One region of the Colwellia sp. F1 genome, then DNA from elsewhere that is predicted to be linked to it. Evidence: predicted binding sites of a transcription regulator. Region 1 holds the regulator's gene; each other region holds the start of a gene.

Evidence for each region. The regulator sigma-54, encoded in region 1, starts transcription at its own class of promoters, with help from an activator protein. The targets are predictions, from matches to a motif close to GTTGGCACGNNNNTNGNNT.
Region 2: a site for sigma-54 is predicted at 5,601-5,619, ahead of AC0UA9_RS11370 (flagella assembly protein FlgT). Genes of this name have one in related genera too.
Region 3: a site for sigma-54 is predicted at 2,619-2,637, ahead of AC0UA9_RS01910 (DUF2884 family protein). Genes of this name have one in related genera too.

What each region holds. Positions count from the first base shown of each region.
Region 1 covers NZ_JBWDLI010000015.1:67,047-78,005, forward strand. Annotated here, with positions in the region: gene kdsC (3-deoxy-manno-octulosonate-8-phosphatase KdsC) at 1-196, shown strand, start outside; gene lptC (LPS export ABC transporter periplasmic protein LptC) at 193-828, shown strand; gene lptA (lipopolysaccharide transport periplasmic protein LptA) at 836-1,390, shown strand; gene lptB (LPS export ABC transporter ATP-binding protein) at 1,371-2,135, shown strand; gene AC0UA9_RS14065 (RNA polymerase factor sigma-54) at 2,268-3,779, shown strand; gene hpf (ribosome hibernation promoting factor) at 3,823-4,110, shown strand; gene ptsN (PTS IIA-like nitrogen regulatory protein PtsN) at 4,135-4,587, shown strand; gene rapZ (RNase adapter RapZ) at 4,664-5,518, shown strand; gene AC0UA9_RS14085 (HPr family phosphocarrier protein) at 5,526-5,864, shown strand; gene mgtE (magnesium transporter) at 5,996-7,354, shown strand; gene pmbA (metalloprotease PmbA) at 7,449-8,828, opposite strand; gene yjgA (ribosome biogenesis factor YjgA) at 9,059-9,583, shown strand; gene tldD (metalloprotease TldD) at 9,667-10,959, opposite strand, start outside.
Region 2 covers NZ_JBWDLI010000010.1:141,478-152,436, reverse strand. Annotated here, with positions in the region: gene pdxH (pyridoxamine 5'-phosphate oxidase) at 1-588, opposite strand, end outside; gene AC0UA9_RS11395 (PA3496 family putative envelope integrity protein) at 819-1,031, opposite strand; gene AC0UA9_RS11390 (tRNA(Met) cytidine acetyltransferase TmcA domain-containing protein) at 1,229-3,418, shown strand; gene AC0UA9_RS11385 (hypothetical protein) at 3,447-3,674, opposite strand; gene AC0UA9_RS11380 (hypothetical protein) at 3,665-3,883, opposite strand; tRNA gene AC0UA9_RS11375 (tRNA-Arg) at 4,129-4,205, opposite strand; gene AC0UA9_RS11370 (flagella assembly protein FlgT) at 4,255-5,427, opposite strand; gene AC0UA9_RS11365 (FlgO family outer membrane protein) at 5,788-6,438, shown strand; gene AC0UA9_RS11360 (LPP20 family lipoprotein) at 6,454-6,921, shown strand; gene flgN (flagellar export chaperone FlgN) at 7,005-7,436, opposite strand; gene flgM (flagellar biosynthesis anti-sigma factor FlgM) at 7,517-7,819, opposite strand; gene flgA (flagellar basal body P-ring formation chaperone FlgA) at 8,011-8,715, opposite strand; gene AC0UA9_RS11340 (chemotaxis protein) at 8,962-9,888, shown strand; gene AC0UA9_RS11335 (CheR family methyltransferase) at 9,932-10,777, shown strand.
Region 3 covers NZ_JBWDLI010000002.1:20,782-31,740, forward strand. Annotated here, with positions in the region: gene AC0UA9_RS01900 (fimbrial biogenesis chaperone) at 24-782, opposite strand; gene AC0UA9_RS01905 (hypothetical protein) at 923-1,579, opposite strand; gene AC0UA9_RS01910 (DUF2884 family protein) at 1,702-2,529, opposite strand; gene zapE (cell division protein ZapE) at 2,746-3,993, opposite strand; gene dbpA (ATP-dependent RNA helicase DbpA) at 4,063-5,499, opposite strand; gene AC0UA9_RS01925 (DUF2986 domain-containing protein) at 5,646-5,807, shown strand; gene nagP (N-acetylglucosamine MFS transporter NagP) at 6,071-7,390, opposite strand; gene nagA (N-acetylglucosamine-6-phosphate deacetylase) at 7,522-8,655, opposite strand; gene nagK (N-acetylglucosamine kinase) at 8,721-9,629, opposite strand; gene AC0UA9_RS01945 (family 20 glycosylhydrolase) at 9,878-10,959, opposite strand, start outside.

The sequences.
Region 1 (10,959 bases):
TGACGACATCCCTGATTTAGCCTGTATTAATTATGTTAACTTAGGTATTGCTGTGTCTGATGCACACCCTACGGTATGTGCAAACGCTGATTACATCACTTTTACCCGCGGTGGTTTTGGTGCTGTAAGAGAAGTGTGTGATTTAATCATGCAATGTCAAGGCTCACTTAACCAGGCAACAGGCGCAAGTATATGACACGCGCCAATACCCTCGCTTTTTTAGTGTTACTCATGGGGGCAACCGCTTACGGCATCATTGAGTGGCGCCAGGCAGAAAAAGCACCAGAAACAGGTGTTGCAAACAAGTTAACCCCTGATTTTATTGCCGAAGCACTCAAAACCGATATTTATACCGACACAGGACAACTTTCCCATGCAATCATTGCTGATCGCATGGAGCATTACGCAGAGCTTGAGGTCACGCACTTTGAGTTACCCAATTACACCCTATATCCCCAAAATCACCCTAATAAAATCTCAACGCCTAACAGCAATAACCTAAATAACAGTCTACCTAAGCTTGCTAGTACGCAAAACCCACCGTGGAAACTAAGTGCAAAAGAAGCAACACTGTATAAAAACAATAGGGTTATTTTAAATCATCGCGTACACTTAAGTGCAACCGATAAAAATAGCTTAATACAAGCAATATACTGTAAATATTTAGAGCTTGATTTAAATACTAATATTATCAGCTCAGAGCAAACAGTGATGGTGCAAGGTAAAGACTTCACCATGTATGGCTCTGGTTTGATCATTGACTTAAACACTAAACAGATGACTTTAACTGAACATGTGCGTACCATTTACAAAAAAAACAATAGTTAATACCTTCATGACACTTAAAAACCTTAGCAAAGCGCTATTATTTAGCACACTACTGCTCTCGTTAGGTCTACCAGCTTCTGCTGCAAAAAAAGATCTTACGCAAGAAATCACCATAAAATCTAAGCGGCAATCTGCTGATTTAAAAAATAAAATAGCAAGTTATTTAGACGACGTAAATATCAGCCAAGGCTCTATTTCTATCGTTGCTGATATTGTTCAGGTATATAGCCATCATGATGAGGCAACTAACGAAAAATATGACACCTACCTTGCCAAAGGTGAACCCGCTATTTTCAAACAAGAATTAGAAGACGGGAGCTTAATTAGCTTGCAAGCAAATGAAATAAAATATCAACCAGATCAATACATCATTACTATTTCAGGTAACGCACAAGTTAAGCAAGCTGGTAGCAAAGTTACTGGTGAAACAATTACTTACAACACATTAAGTGAAAAATTAGAAGCGATTAGTGGTCAAAATGAATCGGTAACCACTATTTTACAGCCTGCTCAAATAAAAGCCCAACAAGATAAGAAAAACAATGACAGTAACAAACCATAAAGCTGACGATATATCGAGCAAATCAACCTTGATAGCTCAAAATTTATCAAAGTCTTATAAAAATAAAAAAGTCGTTAAGCGCGTTAGTTTAGCTGTAAGTGCTGGCCAAATTGTTGGTTTGCTAGGCCCTAATGGCGCTGGAAAAACAACGTCTTTCTATATGATTGTCGGTTTAGTTCCAAATGACAACGGCCAAATTATACTCAACGATGAAGACGTTACCCTTGCTCCTATGCATGAACGAGCAAGACGTGGCATAGGCTATTTACCCCAAGAAGCCTCGATATTTAGAAAGCTCACAGTTACTGATAATATTATGGCTATTTTGCAAACTCGCAAGGGCCTTAATGAACACGAAAGGCAAAGTAAACTAGAACAACTACTAGAAGAGTTTAGTATTAGTCACATTAAAGACAACTTGGGTATGAGCCTGTCAGGTGGTGAACGAAGACGGGTAGAAATAGCAAGGGCATTGGCCGCTGATCCTGAGTTCATTCTACTTGATGAGCCCTTTGCAGGTGTTGACCCAATTTCTGTTGGTGATATAAAAAAAATAATTATTCACCTTAAAAATCGCGGTATTGGTATATTAATTACTGATCATAATGTGCGTGAAACACTTGATGTATGTGAACATGCATATATTGTTAGTCATGGTGAAATAATTGCTGAAGGTGACTCTGATCAAATTCTTGCGAATCAAACGGTAAGAGATGTATACCTAGGCGAACAATTCACGCTATAGTTAACTTAAGCATGAGAACTTTGGCTATACTGAACTCACTTAGGCTATACTAACCTTAAGTGACTAAAAGTAATTTTTAAATTAGTTATCATAATGTTAGCAATATTTATTAATAGGAAGTAAAAAAAGTAGATGCGCCCAACTCTGCAACTCCGAATAGGACAGCAATTAACGATGACACCGCAACTGCAACAAGCGATCAAGCTGTTGCAGCTGTCTACGTTAGAGCTTCAGCAAGAAATACAAGAAGTACTTGAAAGCAACCCTCTACTTGAAATAAGTGAACAAGACAGATCTAGCGCTGATACGGAAAATAGCGCTAACGATAGTTCAGAGAGACTTGAAGAGGCCTTTTCAGCCACAGCTGAAACAACGACCAGTGAAGAACCATCGGCAAGCATTGATGAAATTAGTACGACAGAAGCCATGGAAAAAAGTGATATTCCTGAAGAGTTAAACATAGATACAACTTGGGAAGAAAGCTACAGTGCCGGCACCTCAAACACTGGTGCTATTAGTAGCCCAGGAGAAGATTACACCTATCAAGGTGAAACAACTGACTCAATTCAAGATCACCTTTTATGGCAAATGGAGTTAACGCCTTTTTCTGAAACCGATAGAGCCATTGCCATAGCAATTATTGAAGCTGTAGACGATGCAGGTTACTTAACGGTTTCAAGTGAAGATATTTTAGAGAGTGTCGGGATTGAAGGGCTAGAGCTTGATGAAGTAGAAGCCGTTCTAAAACGTATTAATGTATTTGATCCTATAGGGGTTGCCGCGCCGTCGATTGCTGACTGTTTACTAATTCAATTAAACCAGTTTAGTTCTGACACTCCTTACTTAACAGAAAGCAAATTAATTATCAGAGAGCATATTGATTTACTGGGTAGCCGTGATTACCGTCAACTCATGCGTAAAACACGGCTGAAAGAGGATGACTTACGTGAAGTGATGCGGTTAATTCAAAGTTTAAACCCTCGCCCTGGTGATGTGATTGATAAAAGCGATGATCAATACGTGATTCCTGACGTTTCCGTAGAGAAAAAAAATGGCCGCTGGGTGGTTGAGTTAAACCCTGATAGCGCTCCTAAGCTGTCAGTCAATCAACAATATGCCGCCATGACTAAAACAACAAAGTCATCGAGTAACGACGGCCAATTTATTCGCGCTAATTTACAAGAAGCCAAGTGGTTTATCAAAAGTTTAGAATCACGCAACGACACTTTACTCAAAGTATCAAACTGTATTGTACAACGCCAACAAGGCTTTTTAGAACATGGTGAAGAAGCAATGCGGCCAATGGTTTTAAATGATATCGCTGAAGCGGTCGATATGCATGAGTCTACAATTTCTCGTGTAACAACACAGAAGTATATGCATACGCCACGAGGTATTTTTGAATTAAAATATTTTTTTTCAAGCCATGTTAGCACTGAAAATGGCGGTGAATGTTCGTCTACTGCTATTCGATCGTTAATTAAAAAGTTCATTTTAGCGGAAATACCTGCTAAACCGCTAAGTGATAGTAAAATGGCTGATTTACTAGCCGAGCAGGGTATTAACGTTGCTAGGCGCACAATAGCTAAGTATCGAGAGTCTTTAGCTATTCCACCGTCGAACCAACGTAAAAGTTTACTATAATCAGTAACTTTATTTTTAATTGAACTAAAGAAGGATCATACTTATGCAAATTAATCTTACGGGCCATCATGTAGATATCACTTCATCATTACGCAACTATGTTGAAACAAAGCTAGCCAAGTTAGAGCGTCACTTTGACCATATTACTAATGTTTACGTAGTATTAACGGTAGAGAAGTTAGATCAAAAAGCAGAAGCCACAGTGCATTTAAAAGGTAATGAAATTCATGCCTCTGCGGTGAATACCGACATGTATAGTTCAATAGATAATTTGGTTGATAAACTCGACCGCCAGATACTCAAATATAAAGGCAAAATAACCCAACATTAGCTTAGCGCCACCACTTAAATTATTATGACACTACAAAATATCTTAACACTGGACTGCACGCAATGTGCAGTACCAGTTCGCAGTAAAAAACGCTTACTTGAAAAAATATGTCAGCTTGCTGCCCAGGAATTAGGCAATGTAAATCCAACCGATCTATTAGATAGCTTACTGAGCCGAGAAAAAATGGGCAGCACAGGTATTGGTAACGGCATTGCCATTCCTCATGCTAGGCTCAGTAATACAGACAAAGCGGTTGCTGTTTTTTTAACCACTGAACAAGCCATTGATTTTGACGCTATTGACAACCAGCCAGTTGATATATTTATTTGTTTATTTGTCCCTGAAAATAACACACAGGAACATTTAGAAACACTGCAAAGCATTGCAAAGCTTTTTAGCGATCGTAAAACAGCTAAAAAAGTACGCAAGTGTATAAACCAAGAAGCAATGTTTGACCTGATTCAGCAAGCCATTTAAATTTTAAACAAGCAAAGTGACAACTTGTAACACCCTCGTTTCTCGACTTTTTTTATCCGCAATTGAGATTTAATATATGAAGCTTATAATTGTTAGTGGTCGCTCTGGCTCAGGTAAGTCTGTAGCATTAAGAGTATTAGAAGATTTAGGTTATTATTGTGTTGACAATATTCCCGTAAATTTACTGCCAGCATTAACGCACACCGTGATTAATGATTATGAAAATGTCGCCGTAAGTCTAGACGTGCGAAACTTACCTAACAACCCGCAAGATATAGAAGAAATCATTGAATATTTACCCAATGCCGTTGATGTTACCACCTTATTTTTAGATGCCGATGATAACGATCTGATTCGACGGTTCAGTGAAACCAGACGGTTGCACCCACTGATCAAAAATAATATCGCCTTAGACCAAGCCATAGCACTAGAAAAAGAATTGTTAACACCAATTTCAATCAATGCTGACTTATACATTAACACCAGCGAATTAAGCCCACACCAATTAGCTGATTTAGTGCGCGAGCGCATACTGGGCAAAAAAACGGGTAATATGGTGCTTGTTTTTGAATCATTTGGCTTTAAACACGGTATTCCAGCCGATGCTGACTATGTATTTGATGTGCGCTTCCTCCCTAACCCACATTGGGAAAAAGAGTTAAAACCCTATACTGGCTTAGAGCAACCAGTAATAGACTTTCTTGCCAGCCAGCCCATTGTCACTAAATTTATTTGGCAAGTTAATAGCTTTATGATGACTTGGTTGCCTCACTTAGAGCGCAATAACCGTAGTTATGTTACTATTGCTATTGGTTGTACAGGCGGCAAGCACCGCTCGGTTTATATTGCTGAATTATTAGCAAGAAACTTTATCAAAGAACAAAAAAATGTACAAACGCATCATCGAGATATAAAAAAAAGCATTGAGTAACGCCATTATGCCATCACATAAGCCTAAATTAGCAGCAAGCAGCACACCAACTGCAGAGACAGCGGATACCAATATCATCGTAAGTAAAGAAATTACCATTATTAATAAGTTAGGCTTGCACGCCAGAGCTGCAAGTAAGCTAGCCTTACTTTGCCAAAGTTTTTCGGCGAACATCACCTTATCGCTTGAGCAAAAAGAAGCTGACGCCAACAGTATAATGGCTATTATGTTATTAGCTGGCGGGCAAGGAAAAGTTGTAAAAGTAACCGCTCAGGGAGTTGATGCGCCAGCCGCTTTAGCAGCTATAAGCCAGTTAATTGGCGATAAATTTGACGAAGATGAATAAATAACATTAAATAACCAAAGCAATAAATAACATAAATATTAAGTCTATTAACCCTTCATTTGAGTGTTTAATAGCGTTGATATTTCCCTTTACTCTGTTGACTGCGTTTACCACGCTCAAGTAAGGTCGCTATGTCAGAAATAATAGAACAAGAAAATATCCAACAAAGACTACTGCAAGTCAATAGTGCCTTAGATAGTGGCATGTTTGTTTATGTACGTAAGCTATTACAAGGCATGTCTGCCTATGACTTAGCATTATTCCTTGAATCCTCTCCAGCTAAAAGCCGAGCAGTATTATGGCAGCTTATCGATAGCGAACACCACGGTGAAGTCCTTGAAGAACTAACTGAGGAAGTACGCAAAAGCATATTACCCAGTATAAAGCCTGAAAAACTCGCTGCTGTTGCCGAAGGCATGGATGTTGATAATTTAGCTGAAGTATTGCGTAACCTGCCCGACAGCGTTTATAGGCAAGTGCTCAATTCTATGGATTCCCAAGATAGAAGCCGGGTAGAAACAGCATTATCTTATGAGCATGATACTGCCGGCGGTATCATGAATACCGACACCATTACTTTACGCCCTGAAGTCAGTGTTGACGTAGTATTACGCTATTTACGGTTAAAGGGCCAACTGCCAGAAGCAACAGACTCTTTTTACGTTGTTGATAGAACCAATCATTTCATTGGTGCCGTTTCATTAGCCTCTATTGTCACGGCAAAACCTGAAGTTATCATTTCAACATTAATTGATGCAGAAATTGAAGTGGTGCAAGCCAACATGAGCGAGCAAGAAGTCGCACAATTATTTGAAAAATATGACTGGTTTTCAGCACCTGTTATCGACCAAAAAGGGCATTTATTAGGCCGAATTACCATTGATGATGTCATTGATATTATTCGTGAGGATGCTGAACATTCAATGATGAGCATGGTGGGCTTAGACGATGAAGCCGACACCTTTGCACCTGTGATAAAAAGTACAAAGCAGCGCTCATTGTGGCTAGGGGTTAACTTAGTAACCGCTTTATTAGCCGTTGCAGTTACCAGTATGTTTGAGGGACTTTTTCAACAACTAGCAGTATTAGCGGTCCTTAACTCTTTAGTACCGAGCATGGGCGGTGTTGCCGGTAATCAAACCTTAACTTTAGTTATTCGTGGTATGGCATTAGGTCATGTAGGTAATAGTAATGCTCGCGCGCTCTTACACAAGGAAATAGCCATAGGCTTTCTTAATGGTATTATTTGGGCATTATTAATTGCAAGCGTGGTCGCTATTTGGAAACAGGATATAATGCTAGGCGTCGTTATTGCTTTTGCGATGCTAATGAACATGACGGCAGCGGGCTTAGCAGGTGTTGCTATTCCACTAATACTTAAACGCTTCAACATTGACCCAGCGCTTGCAGGGAGCGTCATTATTACGACTGTGACTGATGTAGTGGGGATATTTGCTTTTTTAGGCACAGCAACCCTACTGTTAACATAAGGCTTAAGTGCTAGGTGTGAAGTGCGAGGTGTTAGTAACATTATTTACATCCCCATTCCTCAGCACTTCTGCTAACACCTGATGAAAAGATAAATTACTGGCCTGCCACCTGCATGTTATCGATTAAGATTGAACCTGTATTAATACTCCCGTGTTTATCAACATCAGCACCAACAGCGACAATACCTTTAAACATTTCCGCCAAGTTACCCGCAATGGTAATTTCACTAACCGGATACGCAATTTTACCATTTTCAACCCAAAATCCGGCAGCACCGCGAGAATAGTCACCATTCACCACATTGACCCCTTGCCCCATTAATTCAGTAACCAACAAGCCTGTACCTAAGGCTTTTAACATGGCATCAAAGTCTGCGGCTTTACTGCCTTTCGTTGTTATATTTTTATCCTTCACTAACCAATTATGAATACCACCAGCATGCCCCGTAGTAGTAAGCCCTAACTTACGGGCAGAATAACTGGTTAAGAGATAGGTTTGTAACACCCCATGAGTAATGATGTCTCTGTCTTTTGTCAAAACACCTTCATTGTCAAATGCGCTACTCGCGAGTGCTTTAGCAATATGAGGACGCTCATTAATTGAGAGAAAACTCGGGAAAACCTCATTCCCCAATGCATCTAATAAAAACGATGACTTACGATATAAGTTGCCACCGCTAATCGCGGCAATAAAGTGCCCCCAGAGGGTATTAGCAATATCAGCACGAAATAATACCGGCACCTTCATGGTCGACAGCTTTTGTGGGTTTAAACGTGATAGCGCTTCTTTCGCTGCTTGTTGACCAATACTTATGCCACTGTCTAATAATGAAAAATCACGATTAACGTCATAAGCATAATCGCGCTCCATAGCATCACCACTGCCAGCAATAACAACACAACTTAAACTGTGTCTTGAACTCGGATAACCCACCAATTGACCATGGCTATTACCATAAACTTTAAAGCCTGAAAAGCAATCTAAATTAGCACCGTCTGAATTAGTGATACGTTTATCACTATTTAATGCACTGTGTTCACATGCTTGAGCAATCTCTATCGCTTGTTCGGTGGTTAACGCTTTAGGGTGGTATAAGTCGAGATCTTTTGCTTGCATGGCAAGCAATGCTTTATCAGCTAAACCAGAGCAATCATCAACTGAGGTGTATTTAGCAATATTCACAGCGGCTTCAACGGCTTGTTTTAGCGCTTTTTCAGACAAATCAGCGGTTGATGCACTGCCCTTTCTTCCTGCTTGATAAACCGTGATTCCTAAAGCGCCATCATTTGTAAACTCAACATTTTCAACTTCACCAAGACGCGTACCAACACTCAGGCCTTGTTGACGACTCATGGCTACTTCAGCACCGTCTGCGCCTAAAGATTTAGCAAGCTCTAACACTGTCGCTACTCTGTTTTTTACTTGGTCAAGTTGTTCAATTAATGGATCACTAGCTTGGTTCACTTTGGTCATAGGTTATTATCTGCTTATGTTAACGTTAGTTTTGAATGTGTTTACAATTAGTTTTAGCGTATTTAGTTTTAAGGTAGCGCATTAAAAGATCAACTTCCGCTATTTTGCCATTTGCACGTATACCTTAAAAACAAAAATCGTACCAGTTACAGGGCTTTTGACGTATCAAGAGCACATAAATTTAGGCTATAATAAAAGTAATATTTATATAATTTACATTAGCAACTATTATGCCTCACTCAGCCAACGATATCGACGATTCAACCCCAGAAATAGACGAAGAATTAAAAAGTAAATCTGAAGTAAAGCGAGAAATGCACAAGTTGCAAGATTTTGCTCAATCTTTAGTTGAAATGTCAAAGCACCAACGCAGCCATATTCCTTTAAATGAAGAGTTAAAAGACGCCATGGTGGTGGCTGACAAAATTAAAAACAAGCATGAAGCGCTACGCCGGCATGTACGACATATCACCAAGTTATTACTTGAAATAGATCTTGAGCCTATTTATCAAGCCATTAGTGTTATGGAAAACAAACACCAACAAGCCACCGCCAAATTTTTGCGCTTAGAAGCTTTAAGAGACGAATTAATAGAGCAGGGCAATGATGCTATTGAAGCGCTGCTCACAGAGTTCGAACAAATGGAGCGACAAAAACTAAAGCAACTGGTGCGCAATGCAGCAAAAGAAAAAAAGCTTGAAAAACTAGGGAAACATTACAAAAATTTATTTGATTACCTTAAAGACAATAGTTAACAGTACTCCCTTAGGCGCTAGTAGGCTTTGGCACTCATATGCAAGCGCTAAAGCCTAGTCATTCGCGCCAAATTACTGGCTAATTACTGTGTACCTCCAATAGTCATTTCATCAACTCTTAAGGTCGGTTGTCCAACACCAACAGGCAAACTTTGACCGTTTTTACCACATACACCAACGCCAGCATCGAGTTTAAGGTCATTCCCAACCATAGAGACCTTTTTCATGGCTTCTGGGCCGCTACCAATTAAGGTGGCTCCTTTAATTGGTGTGGTTATTTCGCCATTTTCAATTAAATAAGCTTCTGAACTCGTAAAAACAAATTTCCCTGAAGTAATGTCAACCTGCCCGCCCGCAAAATTCGGCGCATAAATACCTTTTTTAACTGACTTAATAATATCTGCCGGACTTGACTCCCCCGCTAGCATGTAAGTGTTAGTCATACGTGGCATAGGTAAATGTGCATATGACTCTCGTCGGCCGTTACCTGTGGGGTTAACTCCCATTAAAGCCGCGTTATGCTTGTCTTGCATATAGCCTTTTAAAATGCCTTTTTCAATTAAGACATTATATTGTCCTGGCGTGCCTTCATCATCAATGGTCAATGAACCACGGCGATCGGCTATAGTGCCGTCATCAACAATCGTGCAAAGATCTGAGCAAACTTTACTGCCAACTTTTCCTGAAAAGGTTGACGAGCCTTTACGGTTAAAGTCCCCTTCTAGGCCGTGCCCTACAGCTTCATGCAGTAACACACCCGGCCACCCAGCGCCTAATACCACAGGAAACGTGCCCGCGGGTGCATCAACAGCGACCAAATTAACCAATGCTTGACGTACCGCTTCTTCAGCATAAGCAAGGTAGCGCGGTTTATCTATAAAAGCATTGCCAGCTTCTACTTCAAAGAAGTAGCTGTAATCAGTTCTAGCGCCACCGCCAGCACTTGCACGCTCACGCTTACCATTTTCCTCTACTAACACTGAACAGTTCAAGCGCACTAAAGGACGAATATCGGTAGCATAAGTGCCATCAGTTGCTGCCACTAATATTTTTTCATAAACACCTGACAAGCTCACAATAACTTGGCTTACGCGTTTATCTATTTGTCTAGCATGGGCCTCAACTTGGTGTAGTAAGTCTATCTTTTGCTCTTGTGTTAAACTACCAAGGGGCTCAACTGACTGATAAATTTTAATTGGCGAATCGCGTTTAAACGCTTGCACTTGTCCACCCTGCCCTGCATCAGCTATACCTTTAGCAGCGTCAGCCGCTTGCTGCAAGGCTAGCGGTGATATATCGTCTGAATAGGCAAAGCCTGTTTTCTCGCCTGATATGGCACGTACGCCAACACCGCGTTCAATATTATATGAGCCTTC
Region 2 (10,959 bases), on a different contig from region 1:
GCGGTTTGCTCTGCCCTGCCAAAATTCAATATAAGTTGGTTTTACGCGCCATCCACCCCAAAACTCAGGGTGTGGTACTTTGCTGCTAGCAAATTTTTCACTAAAGTGTGCCATGCGTGTTGTTAATTCATCGTCCGTACTCAGCTTTTGGCTTTGTTTCGAAGCCCAGGCACCTATTTGGCTACCGCGATCTCGGCTGTGAAAATAGTTAGCAGACTCTTGTGTGCTAACGCGCTCAACACTACCTTCAATACGTATTTGTCTTTGTAAAACATTCCAATGAAACAACAAGGCTACTTTGTTGTTATCAGTTAACTCATGGCTTTTTCGGCTGCTGTAATTGGTGAAAAATACAAAACCTTGGTCATCAAAATGTTTTAACAAAACCATGCGGGAGCTGGGCTGGCCATTTGCGCTACAACTACTAACCGATACCGCCTCAGGAAGTAATATGCCTGATTTATTGGCATCGTCAAACCATTGTTTAAATAAAGCAAGTGGGGTTGAGTTGGCGGGTATTTCGGGGAGTGGCAAAGCAACACCTTGGCCAAAAGTGAACAAGCATCGTAGTTTTTCTAATAAGGTCATGGGAATAAATACTGCTAAAATAAACGTTATTCTAGCAGTATTTACGTTAAAGAACAGCGTTTCCTTTTGCTCAGTAGGGGATGTTTTTGGGTAGTGTAAATATAATCGAGCTTTATTTTTACACTACCCTGAATTTGAAGGGTTCTATTAATATTAACGGGGAAGGGAGTTTTGTTACTGGTGTTTGAACAGTGTACTATGTTTTAATCGTGATCTTTTTTACTCATTATTTACCAATCGTTTTCGTCATCTAATAACTCTTTAAGTCTTTTTCTTTCCATTAATTCATCAATGCGCTTGCGTGCGAGCAAGTTTTTCTTTGCTTTGCTTTGCGCCGTGTTTTCGGCTTTTTTTTCGGCAGGTTCAAGAGGCTCTAAATCGATATTTGGATCAAGCGTTTCATCATCTTCATCTATATTATCTAAAAACTCATCATCTATCATTGGCTTAACTCTTAAAAAATCTTCTTGTCAGTAATAAAGGTAGGCAAGTAATAAACTATTTTCAAATTATTTGCAAAATAGTTTCTCAATTATTTGTAAAAAAGTTTGTAAATTTCACATTATCTTTTATTGGTGTCTGCGAGAATGCTTGATAAACTATTGCTATTAATACAGTTAATTATTAGAACTCACTTTATATGCACCAGGTTGCTTTTCCTCTTTGGTTTCACCCCTACCAGCAGCAAGCGGAGTTGCTAAATGAGCGTCGCTTAATTGTATTGATAGGAGATAATACTTGGGCAACAACTTTAGTCAACAGTGTTGGTAAGCGCTGTGATGCGAGTGAACAAGAAAAAGGCAATACTTGGTTAGTTTATGGTGACAGCGACGCTACTGAACTGGGTTTTAAGGCGAATGTTAGCAAGCAGCGTTTTCGTGATAAGTTAGGCAGCGAAAGTAACTTTGTTGTATTTCAAGACAGTGAGCTATCCATTGATGCTTTTGCTTGTTTATCTGGCACGTTAGTCGCTGGTGGTATACTTTTCCTGTTAATAAAAGAACAACAACAACTAACAGCGAGTACTTTTTATCAACGATTTTTTCACCTGTTAAGTGATTTTCCTGAGCATGTTGTACTTGAGCAAAAAAACTTTTCATTACCGGATTTACCGGTAGATCAAGCTGCCCTTGAATTAACAAAATGCAGCACCAAAACAATGTTGCCTTATGGCTGTATAACGCCTGAGCAAGTAACGGCAGTTGAGTCAATTATTAGTGTATTTAAAGGCAAGCGAAATAGGCCGTTAGTACTAACGGCTGACAGAGGGAGAGGGAAGTCTTCAGCACTTGCCATTGCTTGTGCGTTCTTGTTAAAGTCAGCCACGAAAGCATATACCTTGCGATTGGTGATTACCGCGGGTGATATTGGCGCGCTCGCTGTTTTTTTTAACTGCTTACAAGCCCGTTTACCGGAAAGTACATTACACCAAGGTAAGTTAACCACTTTACATGGCAGCGTTGAATTTATTGCTATTGACCAGCTGATCAAGCAGCCCGTCAATGCCAGTTTACTTTTGGTTGATGAAGCTGCCGCAATTCCCATTTATTTGCTAGAAAAGCTTTTATCACTCAGTGCTCGTTTAGTGTTTTCAACGACTATTCATGGTTATGAGGGCGCAGGGCGAGGTTTTACATTAAAGTTTCAGAAAACGTTAGCGTTTAAATACCCTAAATGGCAAAGTTTGCATATTCAAGCACCAATTCGCTGGCGAGTAGATGATCCACTTGAGCGTTTGGTTTTTGAAGCATGTTTATTAAATGCCGCCTTACCTGATATAGCGCAAGACTTTCATGGTACTAGGCCCTCAGCATTGCAATTTACCTTGTTTAGTGCGACAGAGTTAATGCATGATGAGCGACTCTTTAAGCAAATTTTTGCTATTCTGGTTACTGCGCATTATCAAACTAAACCCAGCGATGTGCAGATGATGTTAGATAATAAACAAGTGCAATTAGTTTGTTTATTGTCTAACAAGTCGTCCCAGCCACAAGTGATCGCTGTTGCTTTATTGATTAAAGAAGGTAGCGGTTGTGCGGTTGATAATGCTCACCCAGCTGCGATTGACGCGAAAGACATTCGTGCAATAAAAAACTCGACCCGGCGATTTAAAAACCACTTTGTACCGCAATCTTTGTTAACCCAATGTGGTATTGACTACGCTTTTGATTATTCTTATCTGCGCGTAATGCGCATTGCGGTGCATCCTCAGCTGCATTACCAAGGTATTGGCAGTTACTTTTTAGAGAAAATAACAGATTGGGCTAGCAGCCAAGGTGCTGATTTTCTCGCGGCAAGTTTTGGTGCAAATAAAAGCTTGCTTTCTTTTTGGCTGACGAATGGTTTTCGCTTAGCACGTATAGGGTTTAATAAAGATAAGGCTAGCGGTGAGCAATCAGCTTTAGTGCTTAACGCACTCTCTTCGCAAGGCGGGCAGGCGCTTAAAGATATTTATTCTACCTTTTATCAAAGTTTTGATTATCTATTAACAGATGAATACCGGTTATTAGCCCCAGAGTTGGTCGCGTTAATTATGGCATACTGTCCGGTGTCATTGTGTACTAAGTTAACGCCTAGGGATAAAGCAAGTATTGCCGCCTTTGCACAGGGGCATAGGCAGTATTCAAGTTGTGTATTTAGCTTACACTTATGGCTAAAGCGAATGCTTGCTCATGCTACAACAGAGGATGATAAAGACTTATGGGTATTTATCAGCCGTATTTTTCAAAAGAAAAGCATCAGTGAAACCTGTGACGCTTATGGTTTTACGGGTAAAAAAGCGTTAGAGAGCTTTTTAAGAAACAAAGTTAGGCACAACTTATTGTTGTAGGAGTTAAGCGCTTAAGTTAACTGCCGCTTTATTTTTTTACCTGCCAACCCCAAAATTTCTTCATAGACAGGTACTGACAACGCTTGTCACTCTGGTTCTCACTATAACCATTAATGTCTTCATGGTTTAATAAACGCGTTACATAGTAGTAAATAGTTTTAGCTAACCCTGGCGTGGGGTGGTCTTTATAAGTGCTCAGTAAAATCATTAACCAATTTTCAAGCTGCAAACATTCGGTAGAGGTAGTTATGCGCATAAGTAGTGCTCCGCATAAGCCTCATTAGTTGGGCTTGTACTTGTTGTGAGTAATGCTTGCCAGAGTACTTGCTTGGCATTGGCGTTTAAACATTTACAATCACCACCGCGTAATACCCCTGACTTAAGTAACTGCTGTAATGTATTGCTTGATAGTTCAAGTTGTACGCGCGTGTTGCCGCTGTTGTCATTTGCTTGCTGCATTGCCATTTTATGCTCCTTAATTTAGTTTGTTTTCTCAGCTTGTAATCGCTGTATAGTTAAAATATACGAATAAAAAACTAAATGCAAATGATAATTGTTACTGTTTGGTGTTTTTTGAAAGGAAAACTTAATTAAGCATTTATAGTGAGATCACAGCAGAAATACTCATTGCTTTGCTTATTAAGGTTTGGGTAGCTTGACTGTGCTAACGTTTAAAAAGTATTGCTTTACAGTGAGTTGATATAAGCGAGTGGCGTCCCCTACAGGAGTCGAACCTGTAACCTATTCCTTAGGAGGGAATTGCGCTATCCAATTGCGCCAAGGGGACAAATTTATTTGAACAATACAGTGATGTTAAACACAATATTATATAATAATTAATACCGTACTGCTAAATCATTTATTTGAATATTGCCTAATAAATTATTATCGACTGTTCTTGCAGTAGCACTTTCTCTGGTGAGTTGCGTTACTTTTACTTTGTGTGGGCTAATATGGTAGCCAACGTACCTTTTTCCTTGTTGGCTAACAAAGCTGTTACTGTGGAGTAAGGTAAATTCATCGCCCACCTTCACGCCATGGTGCCGGCCTAAGTTAATGGTAATTTCATTCCCTCGCACCTGCACTATTTTACCCTCACTGGGTTCGCACATAATGTTTTCGTCAATATCAGCTACTGCGTTATCAAGTAAGGTATTTATCATATTTCCGTAATGACTTTGCCAAAAAGCAATAGCATTAACATCAATATTATCTCGTTTATTAAAGTCCCACACGGCTGAGTCTTGATAATGCTGTTGCCATATTAGTTCACCACTTAAACCGTTATAGAGGTAAAGTGTAACCGCAAAACTTCTAGGGTAGGTCGGTTGCTGCCATACTTTAAAAGCATTAGTTCGTTGGCCGTCAGATGATAAATCATTAATGTCACTATAGAGAACATATTGGCTGTCGGTTGTTTCAGCGAGTGATAGGGTTAATTGCTTAATTTTTTCTTCATTAAAACTGTGCTTCAAACGAGAGAACTCAGTTGCATTTTTAAGTAATAATTTAGCATCACTATAACTACTTTGGCTGGTTAATTTTTTTTGTAATTGCTTTATAACCCCAGCATCTATTTGATAAATACTGCCCAAGTTTGCTTGCTCTCTTTGGAGTATGTGGCTCTTAGTGAGCAAGATGGATTTTTTGTAATCTAAAGAAAAACATTTTCTTTCTTGCGGAAAAATATCTGCACGCACGGTAACACTAAGCATGTTATTGCTGTGTACTTCTTCAATTAATTCAATCGAGTTAACGCTGCCACTAGCGCGAATACTTATTTGGTCTTGTGTTAATAAACCATTCACTACTTGTTGAATGCTTGAAACGCTAGCACCTGCGACTAATAAAGCTTTCTTTAACGCATTCTCCATGGCTTTCGTACGCGCCACTTCAACAGAATCTTTAGCGGTTGATGCATGCCCTTGTGCCTCATACCACTGTGCGTTCGCTGTGCTAGTTAACATTAAGCTGACAAGTAAAATCGATATTTTGGTTATAGTATGCATATACTCTCTCATCAAAACAAAAGCCTATTGTTAGGCATGATGCCATTAGTAATTAACGTCTATCCGGTACTTAAGAATAATCTATGCACAATTTATGCCTGTTGTTGGTGATGCAGATGTTAATAATATAAATTTGCTGTATTTGTTTAGTCGTTTTGCGAGTGCCGTTTGGTAAGCAAAGCACTTGCCGCCAACAGCGCCTCTCTTTGCTAGCTAAACTTGCTAATAAAACAGAAAGTACTATTGGCTTGAAATATGCATTGTATAATTATAATAATATTGAATACTCAAATAACTAAAGTTATCAGTGTTTAGGCTAGCATCTTATAGTGTAAACGTTGAATTATTAAGGGGTGTACTATGAAAAAGTGGTTTATACCATTAATTTTACCCGTACTTGTATCTTGTAGTGGTAGTAGAACAGGCAATGACAATTTTTATCAAGTAGCACAAACAGATCAGGGTGAGATAAACCATTATAGCCTACCTAAGCATGCGATAAATGATTTGGTCAAAGGCTTAGTATATCAACTGTTAACTAGCAGTACTTTTATTGATGATAAAGCCCCAATAGCGGTAGGTTCATTTGTAAACTTGCACGATCTTGAATCCACTAATTGGTTAGGGAACCAAATTGCTGAAAGCTTTATTTATGAATTACAACACCATGGAATGTCAGTAGTTGACTTTAAGTCAATGGGGCATATTCGTGTGACTAAAACCGGTGATTATGTCTTTACCCGAGACTGGCAGGAATTGCCTGGGCGTCAGGATATTGACTATGTTGTTGCAGGCACTATGGTTGAACAAGAAGACGGCATTATTATTAATGCGCGTATGGTGGGTATTCAATCTCATTTGGTTGCTGCTACAGCCCAATCTTTTATCCCAAAGTGGGCTTTAGGGCGTGAAAAGAACGACAGTGATCGTGTTAAAATAAAAGAGGGTAAGCTCATTAGAAGTAATGATGACTTAATTAAAATGCAGCGTACTGTGATAACTCAACAATAAATAATAGGTAATAATATGATAAATATACTTTGCAAAAGCACTGTTGTGCTTGTAAGCCTACTTTTTATTAGCGCTTGTACAAACCTTTATGATAAACATGTTCAGTGGCAGGCCATTGAACCAGAGGTTTTTCCGATCATTTATGGTGTAGGCTATGCACCTATTAGTTTACAAAAGTCAGAAAATGAAACCCAACGGATGTTAATGGCCATTAAAGCGTCGAAGATTGCCGCTTATTCAGAGTTAGCCGAGCAGGTGTATGGTCAAAAAGTTACCAGTAGCACCACAATGGCAGATATGATTATTGATAACCAACAATTGTCATCGTCGATTAAAGGTTTAATTAGAGGAGCCAAAGTTGTCAAAAGTTACCCCGTTGGAGATACATACACAACAGAGCTACAGCTAGACTTTAAAGATGTTTATGAAATTTACCAAGCGAGTATCCAGCGTAAAGAAATAAAAAAAGTAGACTACTTTTAAGTAAGAAGGACATAGTGTATCTCTGAATTACTGAACTAGACGGTAAACCTTTTGCTAGCTGGTTGTGCTTAGCCCAAGCATACTTAAGCCTTTAAACCTATACTGCTTAAGCCACCAGATTTTTTACCTTTATTATCATAAGTAACAGAATTCTTGTTATTGTTTTCTAATAAAGTGGTTTTCATACGTTCAACGGCCAGTTGAGATTGCACGATTATTTGACCATTAATTTGGTTTTTTTGTTGGCAGAGTTGCAATAAATTTTCAATGTCAGTTAGTGCTTCATCAAGTAAACCGGCCTTTTTATCTTGGGCAAATGCCTGGTTAACCATTATCTTTTGATCTAAGGCTTGTATCGCAAGCAAGGCTTGGTTTTTCTGCTCACTAATTTGCAGTAATGCCTCAGGTTGGTGCTGCTCTAAAATGCGCTTTTCGTCGTCAATGATTTGTTCAAGTGATTGTAACTGAGCAAACTGTTGGGCAAGCAGCTCTAATGATTGAGATGAAGCTGACATGAAAGTACCTTTAAATATAAGTAAAAGGTGATTATCACCCAGTCTACTGCTTAGATCAAACGATAAACTAAGGGATTAAACTATAAACTAAACTCAAACTTTGCCATGCTAGCAGCAAGTTTTTGAGAGTCAACTTTATACTCGCCAGCGGCAATTGTTTTTTTCAGCTCTTCAACTTTTTTTTGATCAATGACAGGTGCATCGGCAGATTTTTTTTGCAGCTCTTTAAATTGTTGTGCTTGTGGGGTAAAAGAAACAGAATCGCGAGCAGCATGTTTTACTTGGGTATCGTTTGCTGTTTGAGCGTTTGCCTGCTTATTTTGCGCCAGCTTACTTTGATTAATATGAGCTTGATTATTTAAGTTGTTGATATTTATAGTCATAATGTTACCCTGCGGTAAAGGTGTATTTTGTCAATTTGTTCGTTAGCTTTATATCGGCAAGCTGCACGATAACTTTAGTAAAAGTTTTGTTAAATTACCGTTTTATTTTGGTTGCGGGTATCAAGCAAAAAATACAGCCTTCTGTTAGCGCTTTAACGATGAATCTTACTCTCTAAGTGAGCGCTAAAAAATTATAGGTTAATTACCACTTGGTTAACAGCACTAATTTTAGGCTTTATTATGCGTCCTGAACGTGTATTTTTAACCCTAATTTGTTCATTTAGGTTACCTGAGCTTAGCGCAGTTCCCTTCGTTTTAATAACAAAATTATCGCTTTTTGCAGTAATAGTGACAGTATCACCCTTGCAGACTAAGCAAATACTATTTTTAGTGATGGCATTATCTATACCTATTCTTCTTTCTGCTTTACTCCCAAGCACTGCATTAATATCACTTAATCTTTCCCCCCGAATTCTATTATTTGCGATATAATCTATAGCGATATTCTTTTTTGTCAGTATTTCGCCTTTCTCAATAGTACTTGTGGTTATAACCACAGCAAAGGTTCGTTCAATTTTAGCGAGTATGTAGAGGTACCAAGGAGTGGCGTCATCACAGGTTATTTTAATATTAATATTTCTCCGGTTGGTATTTTCAGGTATATTTGCTGTAATAGGCTTTTGGCAAGGTTTGATTATTATTCGTGGGTCTATCGGGGTAACGTCAAAAGATATTCGTCCTCCCATAGGTGGGGGTATTGCGCTTTCAAGTTGTTTTTGTACAAACGATTCTATATAAGCGCTATCCCAAGTAGAAGCCGAACTCGCGCCTGAAAATAGTGCTATAAAATAGAGGACAGATAAAAAAAGTTTCATTGTAGGCATATTTTTTGTCATTTATCCTTAGGTTAATTTTTTATACTCGACTATGCTTATAACAATTTACATAGTAATAAGTGTATCACTTTGTGTTATAAGTGTATTAATTCTAGTTTTATTCATTACCCATAGCGTGGTAATTTACTTAACATTCATCAATTTTTTGTCACTTAATATGGCTTACAATACACAATCAAGAATTGTGCCTTATTGTCCTACACTGGTAGGTATATAATACAGTGCTTGAATACAAATGAGGTTTTTATGGCAGGTATACTCGATTCAGTTAATCAACGAACACAACTAGTCGGTCAAAACAGGCTAGAGTTGCTGCTCTTTAAATTAGTAGGCACTCAGCGCTTTGGTATCAATGTCTTTAAAGTAAGAGAAGTTCTACAGTGCCCTACATTAACAGTTTTACCTAAACAAGACCCCTTTATAAAAGGGGTTGCGCATATCAGAGGGCAAACCATTTCAGTTATTGATATGAGTAAAGCCATTGGTGGCCCTGCTATTACTCAAACTGATGAGTCTTTCATCATTATTGCCGAGTATAATCGTAGCGTACAAGGCTTTCTTGTGGCAGGCGTAGAACGTATTGTGACGCTAAGCTGGAAGGATATGATGCCTCCGCCAGAGGGGGCAGGTAAAGCCAGTTACTTAACAGCGGTAACAGAAATAAATAAGCAGATGGTCTCTATTTTAGATGTAGAAAAAATATTAAATGATATTAACCCAGTCTCTACCGATTTAAGTGACAGTGTTGTTGATACTAATGTTGGGGTAGAGCTTGGTGAGCGTATTGTTATGATTGCTGACGATTCAAGTGTTGCTCGAAACCAAGTAAAAAGAGCGTTAGAGCCATTAGGTATTACCATGGCTTTGGCGAAAAATGGCCAAGACGCATTAGAGCAACTCACTGCCATAGCCGAGACATGTGAACACAGTATCACGGAAAAAGTAGCGCTAATGGTTTCAGATATTGAAATGCCAGAAATGGATGGCTACACCCTAACCGCTGAGGTAAAAGGTAACGAACGTATGGCTAAAATGCCAATTATTCTGCACACCTCATTAAGCGGGGTGTTTAACAATGCCATGGTTAAAAAAGTTGGTGCAGAAGACTTCATTCCTAAATTTCACCCCGATGAATTGGCAACAGCTGTTAAAAAATGGTTAAACCACCACTAATAATAACGCACCATGTACACATATCAATTAGGAAGTAGTAATAGTGCTAGCAAGACAACTTGACGATAAAAGTTATCATCAATTTAGAGTTTTTCTCGAGCAACAGTGCGGCATTGTATTAGGTGAAAACAAACAGTACCTAGTAAAAAGTCGCTTAGCTCCTTTGATGAGTAAGTTTGGCGTTAGCTCACTTGGTGAATTAGTGACCCGAACACTGTTACCGGTAGAGCGGCAGTTACGTGCAGCTGTGATTGACGCTATGACCACAAATGAAACACTATGGTTTCGTGACGATTATCCTTTTAGGCTGTTAAAAAGTAAGATATTTCCAGAGCTGGCTAATCGAAAAATGCCAGTTAAAATATGGTCAGCAGCAAGTTCGTCAGGGCAAGAGCCATACTCAATTGCCATGTCTGTTTTAGAATATCAACAGAGTAAACCCGGTAGTTTTTCAAGAGGTGTACAAGTTGTTGGAACCGATATTTCAACTACTATGTTAGAGCACTGTAAATATGGCCATTACGACGCACTTGCTTTAGCGCGTGGTTTGTCAGAAGAAAGAAAGAAACAATTCTTTGAAAGTGGCGATAATGGCATGTTAAAAGTAAAAGATGAAGTAAAAAGAATGGTTAGCTTTCGCCCGCTTAACTTGCTTAATAGTTACAGTTTAATGGGGCGGTTTGATATTGTATTTTGTCGTAACGTACTGATTTACTTTGCTCCTGAGATAAAAGCACAAATAATTAGTCAAATTCATGACACTTTAAATGACGGTGGCTATTTGTTTTTAGGCGCATCAGAATCTCTTTCAGGACTAAACAGCAATTTTGACATGCTGCGTTGCAGTCCAGGTATTATTTACCAAAAAAAACCTAAGCAGGCCAATTAGCCCACGAAGTGATAAGCTTTTAAGCCACTTAATTAGAAGGGTATCAGTTACTGTTATCCCTTATCACTTCCCCCCTTGCGTATACCTCCCCAGTAACTTTTACCTTACCACTAAGTGGTTACCTTGCTTAGGTAAGTTATTTTCATTTGAGTAACTTTGGTCTCAACCTTCCTTGATTTTAG
Region 3 (10,959 bases), on a different contig from region 1:
AAACATAGCAGTATAAAAGGTGACTACTGGTTATAATGAACTGTTAATGAACCACCGTACTTAGCCACTTCAGTGAAGCGTAGTGAGATGTTATTTAGCGAAAGGCTTTTGGGTATGACAAACTCAAAGTCACGGTAGCTTGACTGGGTATAAATTGACACAGACTGCAAGCCATTAATCTTTTTTCCCGTGAGTTTATTAATAATAGCTAAGTCACCGTAAATAGAGCGAGTACCCGTTCTATTAAGTCTAAAAGCAATTTTACCATTGTCTACCCGTTTTACATCACTAAAATTTGCTTGGGCGTGCAGAGTCGCTGTACGAGCAACTACGGGCACATTATGCACCAAACGCGGTGATACATTGACTAAGTTCGTCGTGGGGGGGGTTACTTTTCCACAGTTTAGGCTCAAATAACTATGATATTCTGCTTTGTCTGTCGTCGCACTTCGCCTTAATGACAAACGAATAGATTGAGATTTACCTGCAGCAATCGAAAAACGACGTGGCGAAAACTTAACCGTTTTATTGGTGTTATTACTCGGTATGCTATCCACTAATTCCTTTCCCATTACCGCGGCGTCATTAAAGTCAAAGTAACGAAATGACAACTGGCACTCTTCAGCGGTTAAACTGCGATTTAACACAATAAATGAGGCAACCCTACTATTATTGTCAAGATAAATACGATTACTGGTTAAGCTAATCGCGTTAACGTGAAAAGCAGTAATGGTTAATATTATGGCAACAAGTGCGCTTGTGATTTTTACTTTGGCTAACATATAATTACCTATTAGATACCCTTTATTATGATGTTTTGGCAGGCAAAATAAACAGTAAACTTGAACAATAAAAAAGCCATGTCAATGTTCACATGGCTTTAAGTTGTGTGATTAATTATAACCACAGATTAATTGCTCGCTTAGTATATTGCATCAATAGTAAAGTTTTGCGTGTAGTTTGTGTCAGCTGTTAAGTCTGTATTGATAGTGATTTTACCACCAACAACAATACGCAATTCACCATCAGTCACACCAGCATCACCTCCATCCGTACTATCAGCTAAGGCCGTAGTCGTTGGTGATGCAACAAAAAATGATTGGCAAGTATCACCTGCTGAAGCACCATCGTATTTACTAATACAACCTGAATCTGGTGTATAATCAAAGTCAGCCCCTGTTACTTCATTAACTGTTACTTTAACATCGGAGCCAGAAATACCTACTACGCGGTAAATACCAAGTTGATTACCTGAAACACCTGCGGCAGTATCAATACAACCTGAGCCTGTGACAGCACCTGCAAGACTACCTGAGACTGGCGTATCCCTTAAAATAGCTGCATCAGCGTCATTTATCGTAGGGCCAGAGGCATCCATCGAACAAGTGCCGCCACTAGCTGAAAACATAGTTGCACCAAAATTTAAGTCTTGTACTGGTAAAATTTCTACATCAGAAATTGTTCTAAACGAAACTGGAAAGTCTACGCTTTCAGCATTTGCAGTCATAGTCACTGTGCTAGCCATAAAAGCAATTGCACAACAGACAAGTGATTTAGATAACACTTTATTATTCTTCATAGTTTGTTCCCTTTATATCTTGAGTAGGTTAAGACTGCTATAAACAGATATAACTGCCTTATTCATTTTATCGGCTTGAAAATAAATAACTTTAGAGAATAAAATTAAATTAAGTGACGTTATCACTTAATATTTCTAGCTGGCTTTACAGTAAGCACGTTAATACCAGCTAAAGCTGCAATATTATGCTGTAGTTTCCCTTCGAGTTGGTCTATTTCAATTGCTGCTGAGCATAAACTGTCGGCTTTACGCTCTATTTTTTCTGCACCTGTTTTCATTTCGTACTCTATGGTGTCACCAAAGTTTTCCATTCGGGCTTCAAACGCATTACTATCGCCTCCTGAAAGCATCATTTCTTGGCCTAAAGCAGCGAGTAAACTTCCCATTGAAGCCATGACAGCTTGTTCTACCGCTGTGCTGATACGTTGCTCTATTTCAGCACCAAAAAGCTCATCGTCAGCAACCCCATTCGCTCCAATAGTAAAGCCTTTGTTTATATTAAAGCGTGCGATAATTTCACTTTTTAACAGGGCGAGTTCTTGCGTTAAGTCTGCTCCAACATCATTACCTTTCCCTAGCAATTGGTTAAAGGCCAAATTAACACCATCAACGGCAAGATCAACCCCTTCAATAGCAAGGCTTTTTACCTGTGGCACTATCTTTCGGATGTGCGTGGAGTATTGTGCTATTAATTCAGTTTGCTTTGCATTTAAGGCGATTTTGTTGCCACCAACGGTTAAATTATTTTGTGTATCAATGGTATATAAAATATTATCTTGCTTTTTCGGTTCAAAAAATTCTATTTTTGCGTTATTTATTGTTAAACCTGCTGTTAAGTCTACGTCACAAGATTCCTGCGCATATAAAACATTCGGTAACAGTAGGGAGAGTGTTGTTGCTGCAATAAATATTTTTGACAATGTCATTGTTAACGGTAGTTTGTTTATCATTATGCTTCCTTTATAAGCAATACCCACCTGTATTAGATATTAATTTTGGTGATGATATTGGCTAATAGCTGCTGTTCTTGATTGTTGGGTTACAAGCGCAATGCCAACTTTAATTAGTTTATTTTTCAAAAGATTACAAAAACACACAGTAATAAAAACAACGCTTTTTAGTTAAAAAGGCTAAATATTAGTTTAATATTTAGCAAACTAACAGCGCTATTGGCGTTGTTGCATTTCAAACAAGCGTGATTGACAACGTTGAAATTCAAAGCTCAGTTGTTCACCTTGATAAAGCGCGTTAATATCGACATCAGCGCTGAGTACTAACAGTACCTTTCTATCATAGAGCTCATCAACTAGCGCAATAAATCGACGTGCTTCATCATCTAAGTGTCGCAAATTTCCCATTAGTATGCCACTACGTTGGTAACTGTCTTCTACGCCTGAAAAAACCGCTGGAATGAGTGTGCCGGAAAATTGTGGTACCTGGCTGATAAATACACTTTGAAATTGATCCGCTATTTTTATGTAGTCTCGTTGACTCCTAGGACCTGAGCATAGCGCGTAAAAATCAAACCAAATATGTTTATCTGTTTTAGCTATATAACTAATACGTCTGTTATTAATGGTAATTTTACGCTTTTGCTTAGAAGCTATATCAAGCTGGTTCTGTGAAGTTAGCGCAGCAAAACGTTTAGCTAACAATTGGTCTCCCGCTTGTTTAGTCAAGTAATAATTATGGTGATGTTGTGCTGTTTCGGTATTAGTTAACCTATGGTCGGTGTCACCGTCTACCGATATGACTAAGCAATATTGATTTATTAAAGCGATAGTTGGTAAAAACCTTTCTCGTTGCAAACCATTACGGTAAAGTGCTTCAGGCTGGCAGTTAGAAGTAAAAATAAGGATAACGCCTAACGAAAAAAGTTCACGACATAACCCCGCAAGTAGCATTGCATCGCCAATATCGCTGACAAAGAATTCGTCAAAACATAACAGGTCAATATTATCGGCCCATGACTTTGCTATAACAGTCAGTGGGTCTGTATTGGTGTTAGTGCTCCATAATGATTGCTTCACTATCGCTTTTTGTTGTACTGAAAGTTCATTTAATTGTTGATGAACGTTTTCCATAAAGCGGTGAAAATGAATCCGCTTTTTTCGCTGAATTGGTGTGTTTTGATAAAACAAATCCATTAACATGGTTTTGCCTCGCCCTACTCGCCCATAAAAATACAAGCTTTTAGGTAAGGGGACTTGGTTTTTTAGGAAAGGCAGTTTTCTAGACAGTTTAGCAGGGAGCAACTTGTTCACTAACCTAGTGACCAAGTTGGTTGCATGGCGTTGCTCACTTGCTTGTACAAGTTGTTTAGATAATTGTTCTAAGGCGATAACTGCCGCGTACTGTGCATTGTCTTGGCAAAGCACTTGTTGTTTAACTAATTGTTGATATTGTTTAAGCAAAACTTGATCGCTTTTCTATACGCTTAGGCTAAATCTATACGTTTATGTTAAATGAATATGATTGCTGCACTATACTGTTAAATGGCGTACTTTATAAGTTTTGCCTTTCATCTTACCCTTTGACAGCTTTCTTAAGGCTGTTTTTAACACCTTTTTATTTACTGCAACGTAAGCTTTTATATCAAGAACACTAATTTTACCAACATCTTTACCGGTAATTTCTACACCACCACTGATACCGTCGGGATTTTTCGCTGTTAACGCCCCTAAAATATCCCCTGGGCGTAGCTTTTGTTTTTTGCCCCCGTCAATTTGTATGGTCGCCATTTTTGCTTGTGGCCTACTATTATTTAACACCTCACTTGAGGGAAGTAATACTGGTTTAATTACTTGCTTAAGTTCGTCTTCAATAAGTCCTACTTTATACGTTTCCTTGTCACTAAATAGTGAAACAGCTCTACCTTTGGCGCCTGCACGCCCTGTTCGGCCAATGCGGTGTATATGTACTTCACTGTCATGCGCAATATGATAGTTTACCACCAAGTCAAGCGAGTCTATGTCTAAACCACGTGCTGCTACATCTGTTGCGACTAAAATAGCAGCACTTTTATTAGCAAAACGTAATAACGTTTGGTCTCTTTCTCGTTGCTCTAAGTCACCATGTAGGGCTAAAACACTAAAGCCGTCATCATGCAAACTATTGCAAACTAATTGCGTTTCTTTTTTGGTGTTACAAAAGATAACGGTCGACTCTACCGGCTTATCAAGTAATATTAAGCGTAGTGCTTCAAACCTTTCAAGGTCACCTTCCACATGAAAAAACTGCTGGCTAATATTTAATTGTTCCTTTTCACTGCTGACTTTAACTATAACAGGCGAAGTCATAATACTTTCGCTTATTGCTTGAATTTGCTTAGGAAAAGTAGCACTAAATAATAAGGTTTGGCGATTAAGTGGGGTACGCTCAATAATATTGTCAAGCGCTGCTTCAAACCCCATTTCTAACATGCGATCTGCTTCATCGAGCACCAACAAGTTTAAATCGTCTAACTTGAGCGTACCTTTAATAACGTGCTCTTCAATTCTACCAGGTGTACCAACAATAATATGTGCACCATGCTCTAACGAACCTATTTGCGGGCCAAAAGGTGTACCACCACATAAAGTGAGTACTTTAATGTTGTGCACTGCCCGGGCAAGCTTACGGATTTCTTTTGCCACTTGGTCTGCCAGTTCACGTGTGGGACAAAGCACCATTGACTGAATTCTAAAGCGTTTAACCACGAGTTTTTCTAATAGTGCTAAACCAAAGGCAGCGGTTTTGCCTGAACCGGTATTTGCTTGAGCAATAACATCTTTACCCGCTAACATTTCAGGTAAGCTTTGTGCTTGTATTGGCGTCATTTTTTCATAGCCAAGGGAAGATAAGTTTTTCACTAAATCTTTATGTAAGTTTAGTGAAGCAAAAGCTAATGAGCCTTTACTGTTATTAGTTGCTTCGCTCAAGGTGAATGCCTCTGTCTATAATATAATGTAAAATCTTTTTAGGAAGTAATGTGTTTTTAAGAAATAATACGCTTTCAAGAAAAAGCGAGTAAGTGCATAATAACAGTTATCTGCTGTTTCAGCTATTTAAACAAAAGAAGCACATTATGAATCGTAAAAAGAAAATTAATGAAACACTAAAAAAGAAGCAGAAAAAAGCAAATGCTAAGCTTCAGCAAAGTAATAAGCCACGTTATGTTTCTAAAGCGGAAAGAGAGAGACTAGCGCAAGAAGCAGAGCAAGACCTACAAAATGTTGTTGAAAACTAAGCGAAAACGCGCCTCATGCTAGCTCTACTGTGAACTAACCTGACCTGTTCAGCGTTTGAATTGTTGTTACTGATAAAATAAAAAAACCCTGAGTTTAAAAACTCAGGGTCGATCAAATGATCGTTTAACGCACCCTCAACTTTCAAAATCAATAATAATTAATAGGGATTATTGATTTTGGCCGCAGAGCTTTTTTACAAACGCTGGTTAGGGAGTAAGGCCAACGCTTATAAACTTTTGTTAGTCATAGCTATTTAGATAAGCTATTTCCAACTTTTCATTTTACAGCCTTTAATAGCGTAAAATAGAATAAATAAATAACAAGGTAACAACACGATATACCCACCTTGTTGTCCTGCAGCAGCGCCACTGGCTAGCCCCCAAAATAATGGGCCAAATGCACCACCTGAAATACCCATGACCAATAACGCAGAGCCAACACTGGTAAGTTTTCCTAAACCGGACAAAGCGAGTGGAAATACAGCTGGCCAAACAATAGCATTAGCCAAACCAAGAAAAGCGATTAAAATAAGCGGGTCTGGAAATTGTGGTGCTCCTAAAATAAATGACATTGCATTAGCAATTAAAAACGAGTTTGTATCACCAAAAACCACGCCAAGGCTAATAAAAACCCCTAAAGTAGCCGAGACAACCAATGCTTTTTGTTGTGAGATATAACGCGGTATAAGCACAATACCTAAAAGGTAACCTATCACCATACAGCCCATGGTATATGAAGTCATTACACTGTAGTTTTTAACGCCTAACGATAAAGCAAAAGTGCCAATTGTGTCACCAGCAATAACCTCTACCGCAACATAGAAAAACAATGCTAAGACACCTAAGGCTAGGTTAGGATGCGCTAATACTTCTTTTAGCTGCCCCTTGTTGTCACCCTCTTCATCAACTTCTTTTGCTAGTTCAGGTAAAGGTGAGTTTTTAACAGCAAACGCTAACAGGCCAATAAATAGTGCCATACCCAGGTAAGGGAAAACTAAGGCATCGGCCATGCTATCAATTTGTGTTTGTGTTAATTCGCCACCGGCAGTGTCGCTAAAACCGCTTAAAATAAGGGCTGTAAAAACAATAGGCGCGACAACACCAGCACCTTTATTTAAAATACCCATAATTGAGATACGCGCCGCAGCAGACTCTTCTGGACCAATACGCACTACGTATGGGTTAACCGCTGTTTGTAATAGCGTTTGTCCTGCCCCCATAACAAGTTGGGCTAATAAAAATAAGGCAAAGATTTGAGTTTTTGCCGCTGGAATAAACAACAAGCCAGCCAGCATCATAGTGCCCATACCTAATGCCATACCGTTTTTATAGCCCACTTTACGAATAACGGCTGCCGAGGGTAAGGCTGTGAAAGTCACGGCAATATAAAAAGAAAAGAGAATCAATGAAGCCTGAAAAGGCGACAGTTGCAGTATTTGCTTTAGATAAGGCATTAAGGAGCCATTAAGCCAGGTTGCAAAACCTAAAATAAAGAAAAGACCTGCCACCATAGCCATTGGCAGTGCATTACTTCTTTTGACTTCATTTTTCTCTTGTTCATCTTTAGGTAATGACATTTCCATAACTTCCTCATTTATTTGTATGTTAATGGCTAAAACTAGCATTAACTTTTTAATTATTTCGCTGTACGTTTTCTGCTTTTATCTTTTTCTTATCTTTTCCGCTATTTTCACTTGGTTGTGGGGGCGCTAATTTACGCCACTTTTATTCCGCCAATCCAAGTTGATTGCACGGTAAAGTCTTCATTTAACACAACAATATCAGCCTGCCTGCCCACTTTAAGCTCACCGCGAGTAGGCTGATTATGTTGATATAAATATTGCGCAGGGTATAAACTTGCCATACGCAATGACTCATCTAGCGGGACATTTAACCCTAAATGGGTGTTTTTGACCGCGGTTGCCATGTCGAGTGACGAGCCTGCTAATTCACCTGTTGTAGAGGTTAATTTTCCATCTTCAACATAAACAGTGCGGTCATATAAAGGGAATTCTGTCATATTGGTACCAACTGGTGGCATGGCATCTGTCACTAAAAAAATGCCGCCGGCAGGTTTAGTTTTAATCGCTAGCTGGCAACTCGCGTAATCAACATGGTGTCCGTCAACAATTAAGCCACATTGAGTGTTATCATTTAATAAAGCACAACCAACGACACCAGGCTCACGCCCTTGTAATGGTGACATTGCATTAAATAGGTGAGTAAAGCCTGTTGCGCCAGCGTCAACTGCTTTTTGTGCCGTGCTAAAGTTTGCATTGGTGTGACCTAAGCAAACCTTAATACCAAGCTCAACCATACGTTTTACATCTTGCGCAGATACGGTTTCAGGCGCCAAAGTTACCATTACTTGCCCCATGTCTTTACGCGATAATACTTGCCACTCATCATCTGAAATTGGACGAATTAGTTCTGGGCTGTGCGTGCCTTTTTTGGCTAATGATAAATGAGGACCCTCAAAATGAATGCCCAATATACCAGGTACTTTTTCTGCTATTGCTTGTGCCATAGCATCGCCTGCTTGTGCCATAACGGCTACTCTGTCGGTAATTAAGGTTGGCATCATGGCTGTAGTACCAAACTTTGCATGCGCACTAATAATAGTCTTTAATTTGTCTACAGAAGGTGCATCATTAAATAAGGCGCCGCCGCCACCGTTTACTTGCAAGTCGATAAAGCCAGGTACAACCAAACCTGTAGCTTGCACATCAAAATCATTGGTGTTTTGGTCTATTGCACTGATAACACCGTCTGTAATGGTTAACACTTGGTTGTCAGTAAATTGTTGACCATCAAATAAACGTTTTGCGTAAAGGCGTAATGGTGACATGTTAGTTTAATCCTCAAATATGTTTCTTTATTTACTCGGTTCTATTATTAAATAATGACATTAATTTACACCGAGCTTTGTCGTTTTGCTAATGATTGACGAGCAAATAAAACAGCCCCAACTTCAGGCTCACTTAATGGCTCTGCGAGTTGAGCTTTTAATGTTTTATCAAGCCAGGGTTTCAAGCGCGGGGTTAGCCCGCCTAACATTGATATACGTGCCGGTTTGCTAGTTAACAATACTTTGGCGATGCTATTAAGGTATTCAGCGCCGTCAGCAACAATAGCAAGCGCAACCCTATCACCTTGCTCGGCGGCGTCAAATACTATATTTGCTAATTGTGCAAAGTAGGTCGCTTTTTTCCCTGCTATTTTTTCAACCACGGCAGTGGCGTCATCACAGGCTAGTCTTTGTAAAAACATGTCATTGATCATTGATGATTGCGCCACACCATCTAAGGCAAGCAATACATGCTTAGCCGCTTGTAAACCAAACCAAGCGCCACTACCTTTATCGCCTTGTGGGAAACCATGACCACCAATGAGCACTTCTTTATCATCAACACATGAAAAGCCACAAGAGCCAGTACCCGAAATAATAACCGCACCATTATTACTATGATGCGCGCCTAAACAAGCGATAAGTAAGTCATGAGCAAGAAATATTTGCTTAAATGGATGCTGCCACTGTGACATTTGTTTAAAGTGCGCTGGTAAATTAACGCCAGCAAGGCCAACGCCTGCATTCAGCTCACTTAACTTCATGTGTGTTAAACCAGCATCTTTTAAGGCCAGTTGAGCCGACTCGGTAATTGAATTAGTTGCTTGTTCAAAACCATGCAGAGGGTTGCCTGGGCCAGCGATGCCTGTCCCTAATATTTCATCATTTTCATTCATAACAATGGCTTTACATTTACTTCCACCACCGTCTATTCCTAAAAATAGCGTTGTGTTATTGTCACTGCTTGTGAGCATACTAACCTCAATATTTCTTTTAATTATTTAATTGTTATGTTTCTACCATCAATAATATAAAACAATGCAATCAAATCTATTTATAATTTTATCTTATCGCCTAATGACAGCGTTGTCATTATTTTTTTTCATTAAATTGTAAACTAACACTTTTTAATCGCTATAAGAATTCGCAATTCGTTGATTATATTAGAGATAGAGGCAAATAAAAAATATAATTAATTTTTTATCTGCCATCTATTTTATGATTAGCGTGCCGATACTTTCGTCTTACGCCCCACGCGTAAACCGTTGATTGAACGGCTGCGCACCAAAACTTCAGCATTACCTACTTGCACTGGTTCACTGTATTTATGCCAAGCTTCTTTTTCATTTGGCGTGTTTTGGATCTGATACTCTATCCCTAGCCCAGGAAATGCTATATTTGCTTTTAAAATACCTTTTTCAATCACAGCCCCCACCGTTGGCAGGCGATAATCAATACCTGCAAGCTCGAGTTTTTCAAATTCTTTTTGCCCTAAAACTTGTGCAAATAAACGCCAGTCTTTATCACGCAATGCTTGCATTTTTTCAGTAAAAACACCGCTTTCTTGATGGTAGACAGCACCGTCATAATTATAAGGCACAGCCCACTTAGGTAGGTTCCAAGCACGCTCTGCTAATGCAATAATGCGGGGATATATTTTATACTCTGCCACTTCGTCAAGGCGAACGTTTTCACTCCACAACTGCCCTTGAATGCCTAAAAAGGTTTGCGCTTTAGCCAAGGGAGTTATTGTGTCGTCTGCGCTGTAGGGGTTGTCTTCCCTGTCTAGCCAAAACTCTGCATGTACGGGTAAATTGTCAGGCATAAATTGAAATACTTTTTCGGTATTTGTATGGCGAGAGGCCCAATAGTAACCATGCTCTTTGGGGTCGGCTTCGTATGGGAAGTCAAAGTACAATACGTCGGGTGATGAAAGCACTACTTGTAAACCACGGTTAGCTAAACTATGTACTTTGCTATGGCCACCCCAAAATAATGCATCCCAAGCATTAGCTTGTGCAATGGCAGGCATATTTTCTTGGCGAGTATGTTCCATACCATCGCTCCAACCGGCTGTTTCTATGTTGAGACTTGATAAAATACCAGCAACGCGCTCAATAAAATAAGCGCCTAACTCGCTCATGTCGGTCACACCTTGATTATTATTGGCGACAAATGCTTTACAAGCTGGGGATTCTAGCCACGCACCTGCGGTTTCGTCAGCACCTATATGGTAGCGCGTTAATGGTTGTCCTGCATCTTGATGAATTTTTTTCACCTGTGTCATCACTTCTAGTACAAAAG